One region of the Agromyces sp. NBRC 114283 genome, then DNA from elsewhere that is predicted to be linked to it. Evidence: predicted binding sites of a transcription regulator. Region 1 holds the regulator's gene; the other holds the start of a gene.

Region 1 (4,791 bases):
GCCGCTCCATCGCCTCCCGGTTGCCCGTCGCGACGACCGCCTTGCCCGTCGTGTGCACGAGCAGCATCAGCCGCTCCGCCTCCTCGCGGGAGTAGCCGAAGTAGCTGCGGAACACGTAGCTCACGTAGCTCATCAGGTTGACCGGGTCGTCCCAGACGATCGCCCGCCACGAGCGCGCCGCCCCCTCGCGGGTGGCGCGGTCGAGGTCGACGTCGAACTCGACGTCGGTGGCTTCGAGGATCCCGGTCACGCCTCCAGCCTGACACGATGCCGCCGGACGCGCACCCCCGTCAGCGCTCCGTCGGGGCATCCGGTTCCCGCGGCCGGTAGACGAACGTCACCAGCACCACCGAGATGATCATGAGCAGGAACCACGACACGAGCTTCGACGCGGAGACGGGGTGCCAGCCGTCGAGCTGGTCCGGGTACAGCCACGCGCCACCCCACGTCGCGATGTTCTCCGCGAACCAGATGAACAGGGCGACGAGGCCGAACGCGACGAGCAGGGGCATCCGGTGCACCCGCCGCCACACCCGGAAGTGCATCATCGTCGGCCACCACAGCACGACCACCGCGGCGAGCAGCAGCCAGCGGAAGTCGACGATGAAGTGATGCCCGAAGAAGTTCGCGTAGATCGCCGCGGCCACGACCGCCGTGAGCCAGCGCCGCGGATAGCGCGTGAAGCGCAGGTCGAAGAGCCGGTACACGCGCACCATGTACGAGCCGACCGCCGCGTACATGAAGCCCGAGAAGAGCGGCACGGCGCCGATGCGCAGGATGCCGTCGCCGTCGTAGCTCCAGGAGCCGACGTCGGTCTTGAACAGCTCCATGGCGGTGCCGGTGAGGTGGAAGAGCACGATCACCCAGAGCTCGCGGCCGGTCTCGAGGCGGGTGGCGAGCATGACGATCTGGATGGCGATCGCCGCGAGGGTCAGCGCGTCGTTGCGCGCGAGCCAGGCGTCGTCGGGGTACCAGAGCCGCGCCGCGACGATGACGGCGAGGAGCGCGGCGCCGAAGACGCACGCCCAGGCCTGCTTCGCCCCGAACACGAGGAACTCGAGCAGTTTGGCCTTCGCCCCGTGCTCGGACGCGCCCGCGAGCAGGCGGTGCGCGGCGGCGTCGATGCGCTGCTCGACGGAGGTGAGCCGGCGCGGGTCCGGCCGCTCGTCGTCGGCCGGCTGCTCGGCGGCCGTCACGCGCCCGCCCGCTCGGCGCTTCGCTCGGCGGTTCGCTCGGAGCGCCGGGAGGCGGTCACCGTGAACTTCGCGTTCCTCGCGATCTGCCGCGTCGGGCCGACGAGGCGCTCGAGCAGCGGCCGGTAGCGCAGATGCGAGTTCCAGACGCACCAGAGCTCGCCGTCCGGCGCCAGCACCCGCGCCGCGTCGGCGAAGAGGTGCCCCGCGATGCCCGTGGAGAGCGCCGCGTCACTGTGGAACGGCGGGTTCAGCAGCACGAGCGGCTCGCTCGCGTCGGCGAGGAGCTCGAGGCCGTCGGCGCGTTCCACGGTCACCCGCTCGGCGACCCCGTTCGCCAGCGCGGTGAGGCGGGCGGATGCCGCGGCGGCCGCCGAGCGGTCGCTCGCCGTGACGCGGATGCCCGGGCGCGAGAGCGCGAGCTTGGTCGCGATGACGCCGCTGCCGCAGGCGAGGTCGACGGCGGATGCCGCGCCGGGCACGGCCTCGGCGAGGTGGCCGAGGAGGAAGCGGGTGCCGATGTCGACCTTCGTGCCCGCGAACACGCCGCCGTGCGCGACGACCACGAGGCCGAGCTCGTCGTGGCGTTCGCGGCGCGGCCACCGGGCGGGCGCGGCATTCGACGGGGCATCCGCGGCGCCGGCCGGCGGTCGCAGCTCGGCGCGAGCGCCGCTCGCGCGCAGCACCCGCGACTTCTGCCGCGCGAGGCTCACGTCGACGCGCGCGAACGCTCGGCCGAGCACCTCGTTCATCGCGATCGACATGTGCTTCAGGCGTCCCCCGGCGACGATCTCGACGTCGGGAGCCGCGTGGCGGGCGACGAGCTCGGCGATCTCGTCGAGCCGGTCGAGGGAGCGCGGCAGCCGCAGCAGCACGAGCCGCGCCCCGGCGACGAGCGCCGGCGCGAGCGGCTCCGAGCGCACCTCGTGCGCGAGCCCGAGCCGGGCGGCGTTCTCGGCGAGCGCGCGCTCGCCCGTGATCGGGTCCTGGTGCACGCGCACCTCGTGCGCGCCGAGGTCCACCGCGCCGAGCGCGAGGGCCCCGAAGGCGTCGTCGATGACGACGAGCTCACCGGGCGCGAGCGCCCCGACGGCCGCCCTCGCCTCGTCGAGGATCAGCCGGTCGGCGGCATCGGATGCCTCGAGCCCGGGCCCCTCGACGTCGGGATGCCGGCGCAGCGCAGTGAAGTCCACCTCGGCAGGCTACCCGGCGCCGACTGGGCGCGCTCTGGAGGGATCCAGTCGGGTTTGCTACCCTCGCATCCGCATGCGTCACCGCCGGTTCCCCCGCTCCACCGACCCGGCCGTCGCCCCGAACCCCGGTGCGGCGGCGCGCGAGCGACCCCGCAGCGACGCCGCACGGCCGCCCGTCGCCCGCCGCTTCGCGGCCCTCTTCGCCTCCGTCGTCGTGCTCGGCACGACCGCGGGGCTCGCGCTGGCACCGAGCTCGCCGGCCCCCGACCCGGCGGCCGTGGCCCTCGTCGCCGACGGATCGGCCGACACCGTCGCCGACGCGGTGCAGTCGATCGAGGTGCACGACGCCGCGGCCCTGCCCGGCGTCGCCGAGGAGTCGTACGTCGCGTCCACGGGCACCCAGACCCTCGTGGCGGGCGGCACCAACCTCGACTGGGCGAAGCTCGTGCTGATCGAGGGCGACTGGCCGGTGACCGAAGAGAACGTCACGTTCATGATGCGCTGGATGCGCCAGGAGAACGGCGCCGACAACTGGTGGAACCGCAACAACCCGCTCAACAACGGGCAGGGCTCGGGCGGAGGCTCAGGGCTGGGGAGCTACCCTGACCTCGCCGTCGCGGCGTACTACGCCGCCGAGAACCTGCGCTCCGGACGGTACCCGGCCGTCGACGCCGCGCTGCAGCGCGGCGACTCCGCCGACGCGACGGCGCAGGCGATCTGGGCCTCGCCGTGGGCCTCGAGCCACTACGGCTACGGCACGCACTGGAGCTCGCGGCCGTACGACGTCATCGAGGCGCCTGCCGAGGCCTGGGGGCGCTGAGCCGGCTGCGCGCGTTCGGCGCTGGCCGCCGCGCTTCGCCGCGGTCGGGGCGCTACTCGTGCTCGAGCGGGCGCCAGACGACGAGCGCGTTCTCGCGGCGCACGCGCGTGCCGGCCTTGAGGGTGACGACTTCACCGGCCGAACCTGCGGCGAACACGCGGCGACCCGGCCGGTTCAGCATCTCGTCGGCGAGCGCGGCCTCGAGCTCGCGCACCCGGGCGCGCAGGCTCTGCACCTCGTCTTCGAGGCCGAGCACCCGGCGGATACCCTCGAGGCTCACGCCCTCGGCCGAGAGCTGGGCGATCTCGCGCAACTGCACGACGTCGCGCATGGAGTAGCGGCGCGACTTGCCGGCGGTGCGGGTGGGCGACACGAGCCCGAGCCGGTCGTACTGCCGGAGGGTCTGCGGGTGCATGCCCGCGAGCTCGGCCGCGACCGAGATCACGAAGAGCGGGCTCGTCTCGTTCACGGCTAGCTCCGCGCCTTGGCGAGCAGGTCTTCGCGCGGGTCCTCGTCGGGGAGGGCGGCGGCGAGCGCCTCGACGGCCTCCTTCGCCTCCTTCGAGAGGTGGGAGGGGACGGCGATCTGCACGACGGCGAGCAGGTCGCCGGTGCCCTTCTTCGTCTCGACGCCGCGGCCCTTGACGCGCAGCACCCGTCCGCTCGGGGTGCCGGGGGCGACCCGCAGCTTGACGGGGTCGCCGCCGAGGGTCGGCACCTGGATCGTGGCGCCGAGCGCGGCCTCGGTGAACGTCACGGGCACGGTGACGCGGAGGTTCAGCCCGTCGCGCTCGAAGACCGGGTGCTTGCGCACGTGCACGGTGAGGATGAGGTCGCCGGTCTCGCCGCCGTCGGGCGAGGGGTGGCCCTTGCCGCGGAGCTTGATCTTCTGCCCGTCGGCGACGCCGGCCGGGATGCGCACCGTGATCGGCTTGCCGTCGGAGGTCTGCAGGGTGATCTGCTCGCCCTTGGTCGCCGTGATGAAGTCGAGCGTGGTCGTCGCCGTGACGTCGCGCCCGCGGGTCGGCCCGCCGAAGCCTCGGTATCCTCCGGAGGGCTGCCCGAAGCGGCCGCCGCCGAAGAGCCCGCCGAGCAGGTCGTCGTAGTCGCCGCCCTGCTGGAAGGTGTAGCGCTGGCCGCCGCCGCCCTGGTTGAACATGCCGCCGAAGACGTCCTCGAAGCCGCCCTGGCCGCCGGCGCCGGGCGCCGTGAAGCGCGCCCCGGAGCCCATCGCCCGGATGGCGTCGTACTCCTTGCGCTGCTCGGGGTCGGAGAGCACGGCGTTCGCCTCGGAGATCTCCTTGAACTTCGCCTCCGCGGCGGCGTCGCCGGGGTTCTGGTCTGGGTGGTACTTGCGCGCGAGCTTGCGGTAGACCTTCTTGATCTCGCTGTCGCTCGCGTCCTTGGAGACGCCGAGCACCTGGTAGAAGTCCTTGTCGAACCAGTCCTGACTGGCCATCGGCACCTCCTTTCTTGAAGTCTGTCGTATCTGAATGAGTGCGGGAGGAGATTCGCTGCGGCGGAGGTCGGATCGAACGATCCCATCCTCCCCTGGCGCGAATCTCCTCCCGTCTCGTGGGGCGGTC
Region 2 (4,791 bases), 2.8 Mb from region 1:
GGTTGGACTGGCAACAGCACATTGCAAGAGCGCTGAGATGCGATTCCGACAAACCGCGCTGCGGCTACGACGCCGTGGCTGGCGTATCGCGAGTGGTGAAGCCGGTCTTGATGAGCTGCGCTCGATCGTCAACTCGATCGTCCGCTCCGAGTACGGCGATGAGTCGCTCGTCTTGACCGACCGACAGCAGCAGGTTCTCCACCTCGTCGCGTCCGGCATGTCCAACGCTGAGATCGGTGAACGCCTGACGATCACCACCGGTACCGTCAAGCGGCATATCCACGACTGCTTCGAGAGGCTGGGAGCGAGCACTCGACTCGACGTGATCATCCGAGCCCATCAACTCGGGATCATCGAGACGGTCCCCGAACTCGCGCACCAAGCGGTGTAGAAGCTCGAGAGGAGCAGAACGCCCGGCCCTCCGCGGAGGGCCGGGCGTTCCGGTCGATGGGGTTACGCGGCCTGCGGCATCCCGGTGGCGGGAACCGCGGATGCCACGACGAGCTCGCCGCCCGAGGCATCCACCCGCACGAGTCCACCGTCACCGAGCTCGCCGGAGACGAGCAGATCGGAGATGCGGTCGTCGACCTCGCGCTGGATCAGGCGGCGCAGCGGCCGCGCGCCGAATTCGGGCTCGTAGCCGTGCTCGGCCATCCACGCGACAGCCGCGTCGGTCACCTCGAGACCGATCTCGCGCGCACCGAGGCGGGCGCGGGTGGCGACGAGCATGAGCGAGACGATCTCGGCGATCTCGTCCTTCGTGAGCTTCTTGAACAGCACAATCTCGTCGATGCGGTTCAGGAACTCGGGACGCATCGCCTCGCGCAGCTTGCCCATGACTCGGTCGCGCAGGTCCTTCTCCGAGGAGAAGCCGTTCGCCGAGGCATCCGCCGACGCGACGAAGCCGAGCGCACCGGACCGCGAGGCGAGGAACTCCGACCCGAGGTTCGAGGTCATCACGACGACCGTGTTGCGGAAGTCGACCGTGCGACCCTGCCCGTCGGTGAGGCGTCCGTCGTCGAGCACCTGCAGCAGCAGGTTGAACACGTCGGGGTGCGCCTTCTCGATCTCGTCGAACAGCACGATCGAGTACGGGTTGCGGCGCACGCGCTCGGTGAGCTGACCCGCCTCGTCGTAGCCGACGTACCCGGGAGGGGCGCCGACGAGCCGCGACACGGTGTGCCGCTCGCCGAACTCCGACATGTCGAAGCGGATCACGGCGGACTCGTCGTCGAACAAGCGGTCGGCGAGCGCGCGGGCGAGCTCGGTCTTGCCGACGCCCGTCGGCCCGAGGAACAAGAACGAGCCGACCGGCCGCTTCGCGTCGCCCATGCCGGTGCGGTTGCGACGCACAGACTTGGCGACGGCGGTGACCGCGTCGTCCTGCCCGATCACGCGGGCGTGCAGCTCGTCTTCGAGGGTCGCGAGGCGCTCGCGCTCCCCCTCGGTGAGGCGGTTCACGGGGATGCCGGTGGCGCGCGAGATCACCGCGGCGATCTGCGCCTCGTCGACGATCGTTCCCTGAGCCTGTCGAAGGGAATCCTGGCTGGTCCCCTGAGCCGCGTTGGTTCCCTGAGCGTGTCGAAGGGAACTCGCCCCCACCTCATCCAGCTTCCCCTGCACCTTCGAGATCTCGTCGCGGATGCGGGATGCCTCCTCGTAGTGCTCGGCGGCGACGGCGGCGTTCTTCTCGGACTCGAGCTCGGCGAGCCGCGCCATGAGCGCGGGCACGTCGGTCTTCACGCCGAGGCGGAGGCGCAGTCGCGCACCGGCCTGGTCGATGAGGTCGATCGCCTTGTCGGGCAGCACCCGGTCGGGCAGGTAGCGGCTGCCGAGTTCGACGGCGGCGCGCAGCGCGTCATCCGTGTACTCGACGCCGTGGTGCTCCTCGTAGGCGGGCTTCAGGCCCTGGAGGATGCGCACGGCGTCCTCGATCGAGGGCTCGCCGACGCGCACCGGCTGGAAGCGGCGCTCGAGGGCGGGGTCCTTCTCGATCTGGCGGTACTCCTTGAGCGTGGTCGCCCCGATGAGGTGCAGCTCGCCGCGCGCGAGGCGCGGCTTCAGGATGTTGCCCGCGTCCATGCCGCCCTCGCCCGCGCCTCCGGCGCCGACGACGGTGTGCACCTCGTCGATGAAGACGATCAGCTCGCCGCGGTGGGCGGCGATCTCCTCCATCGTCTTGGTGAGGCGCTCCTCGAAGTCGCCGCGGTAGCGGGTGCCGGCGAGCATGCCGGGCAAGTCGAGCGCGATGACGCGCTTGCCGAGCAGGGCTTCGGGCACCTGCTCGTCGACGATGGCCTGCGCGAGACCCTCGACGATCGCGGTCTTGCCGACGCCCGCCTCGCCCACGAGCACGGGGTTGTTCTTCGTGCGGCGGGAGAGGATCTCGATGGTCTGCTCGATCTCGTCGGCACGGCCAATCACGGGGTCGAGCTCGCCGTTGCGGGCACGCTCGGTGAGGTCCATGCCGAACTTGTCGAGCGTCGGCGTGGATCCCTGAGCCTGTCGAAGGGAATCCCCCTCGCCGGTTCCCTGAGCCTGTCGAAGGGAATCCTCGTCAGTGCCCTGTCGAAGGGCCTCATCCACCCCGTCCCGCATCGTCTGCGTCAGGGCCTCGGCCGTGACGCCCGCACGGGCGAGCACCTGTCCGGCCGGGGCATCCTGTCCCAGCACGAGCGCGAAGAAGAGGTGCTCGGGGTCGATGTACGTCGCGCCAGAGGAGCGCGCCACCTGGTAGCTGTGGAACAGCGCGCGGGAGGCCGAGGGCGTGATGGTCGCGGCGTCGCGCCGCTGACCCAGCTCGTCGAAGGGGACGTCGCCGGATGCCGGCAGGCGCGCCTCGGTCGCGGTGATGATGCGCTCGGGGCTCGCGCCGACGCGACGGATCGCCGCCTGCACGCTCTCGTCCTCGACGATGACGCGCAGGATGTGCAGCGCGTCGAGCTCGGTCTGGCCGCGCTCGAGGGCGAAGCGTCCCGCCTGCTGAAGAATGCTCTGGGTGCGGGCCGTCAGGAACCGGCTGAGGTCGATCGACCGCGCCTGACGGGCCTGCTCACCCGCGAGGTATCGGGCGAGGAACTCGTCGAACGAGCTCGCGCCGGCCTCGTTGAAGTCGTTGGGCACCTGGCCTCCTGGTTGAAGTTGAGTGTGGTTCGCTCAAGTTCAACGCATGGGCGCGGGAGGTATTCCCAGCTAGCACCTGCCCGCGCTCGTCCAGTCCACTCCAAGCACTCGTCGGGTCACGCCTCCGCATCCATCCGGGCGAGCGCGTCACGGATGAGCGGACTCCAATCTTCCAATGTCTCAGTGCCGTCAATGATGTTCCGCATCGCGGTTTCGAACCGGCGCAACACCGGCCGCAAGTCACGGCTGATGCCCTCATTCGCCTTGGCAGCATCCGCTGCAGTCTTCATCCCCGACACAGCCGTCTTGGATGCCTCGATCATGCCGACCAGCTGCTCTAGGGCCCTTCGCGAACCGGCTTGGTTAACCTGGTTGCTCGCGATTTCGATTACCGCTCGAACGGCGGGGTCCAGTCGAATCAGCTCCGTCGAGTAGTCCCGAGATCGCTTCTCAAGGTTCAGTAGCTCTGGTTCAATATCGCGGGCGAGCTGCCGAGCGATGCGAACCTTGGCGGCGAATGAATTGGGGCGAGAGTTGGCGGCGTTCATCTCCTCGGTGGCGGCGGAAAACCGCGCATTGAAGGCCTCAATCGCCGGGGGCAGCGCTTCAACCGCCTGCCCCCAATCCTGCATGGCTGGCCCCAGATCTACCAACCTGTCTAGTAGACCCGGGGCGTCCTCTCTGGCCTCAACCTGACCACCTGCGGCACCAATCGGATCCACCACCGAACTCGCGGGCATGGTGCTAGATGGGGATACTCCGTCGGCTGAAACGCGTTCGATTCCAGCGTCGGTCGCGATCGCTGCGCTACCGGCCAACGTGCCTTGCCCGGCCGGACCGCCTGATGCTTCCAGCTCCTGTGTGAGTTCTACGAGCCGGAGAGCCAGCCGGTTGATCGCCGCCCGATAGTCCGCCGATGCCTCGTCGAGCAATCGCATGCGTTCCCAAGGCTCATACTGCATTCTCGCCGCGATCGCCTTCAGCTCATCGCCGCTGTCCTCTATCAGGTCTGGAACTGGAACGTATCGGACCGAAAGAAGGAGCTGCGGGAGTCCAACTTTGCTCGCCGAGGTTGCAAAGCGGCGCAGCTCGTTCCGACACTCTTCCCGGGTGAAGTACGTCGGCGTGAGTATGGGGATAAAGAACAACGTCGCTTGGAGCGCCTCATCAAGCTTCGCGCGAAAGTCCTCGCCCCAGCGAATATGCTCTCGATCCGTGAAGATGTCGATGGTCGCGCCGGTGAGCATCTCAAACTCAGCGCGAAGCTGCGCAGCGAGCCTGAGAACTCGCCCCTGCTCTCGGTCGTCGTCGGCATGTGCATAGCTCAGAAACGCTCGCGCCACGATCTCCAAGGAAGCCCCCAATCGTCGATGAGTGATCGTTCCAGGGTGGCAGCATCGGCTCGACATCAGGGCGGCGCTTCTCCCCCCAATCCGGGGGATTCATTCCGCTAAAACCGGCCGCGGGAGGCCCATGCGAGCTCACGTTTGCTCTCGCGCCACAATTCAGCACGAGGCGTCTGGCGCAGCTGCCCTCCCGGCCCGCCCAGAAATTGGGCCAAGGTGCCAATTCGCAGTCCATTCCACGGCCGCAGACACTTGCCCACGCAGACACGGCTCGAGGCTCGAGCCTGGACGCAACTACCATCAGGGTCATGGACAAACCTGA

What was found. The regulator HspR, encoded in region 1, represses chaperone genes until heat shock. The targets are predictions, from matches to a motif close to AAGTTGAGTCNNNNNGACTCAACTT.
Region 2: QSJ60_RS15945 (ATP-dependent Clp protease ATP-binding subunit) is a predicted target of HspR. The motif match lies at 3,139-3,163, and genes of this name have one in related genera.

What each region holds. Positions count from the first base shown of each region.
Region 1 covers NZ_BSQP01000001.1:529,963-534,753, reverse strand. The annotation lists gene clpS (ATP-dependent Clp protease adapter ClpS) at 1-250, opposite strand, end outside; gene QSJ60_RS02565 (DUF817 domain-containing protein) at 291-1,196, opposite strand; gene QSJ60_RS02560 (class I SAM-dependent methyltransferase) at 1,193-2,386, opposite strand; gene QSJ60_RS02555 (hypothetical protein) at 2,460-3,206, shown strand; gene QSJ60_RS02550 (heat shock protein transcriptional repressor HspR) at 3,259-3,675, opposite strand; gene QSJ60_RS02545 (DnaJ C-terminal domain-containing protein) at 3,678-4,664, opposite strand.
Region 2 covers NZ_BSQP01000001.1:3,325,012-3,329,802, forward strand. The annotation lists gene QSJ60_RS15940 (LuxR C-terminal-related transcriptional regulator) at 1-391, shown strand, start outside; gene QSJ60_RS15945 (ATP-dependent Clp protease ATP-binding subunit) at 454-3,123, opposite strand; gene QSJ60_RS15950 (toll/interleukin-1 receptor domain-containing protein) at 3,240-4,466, opposite strand; gene QSJ60_RS15955 (hypothetical protein) at 4,778-4,791, shown strand, end outside.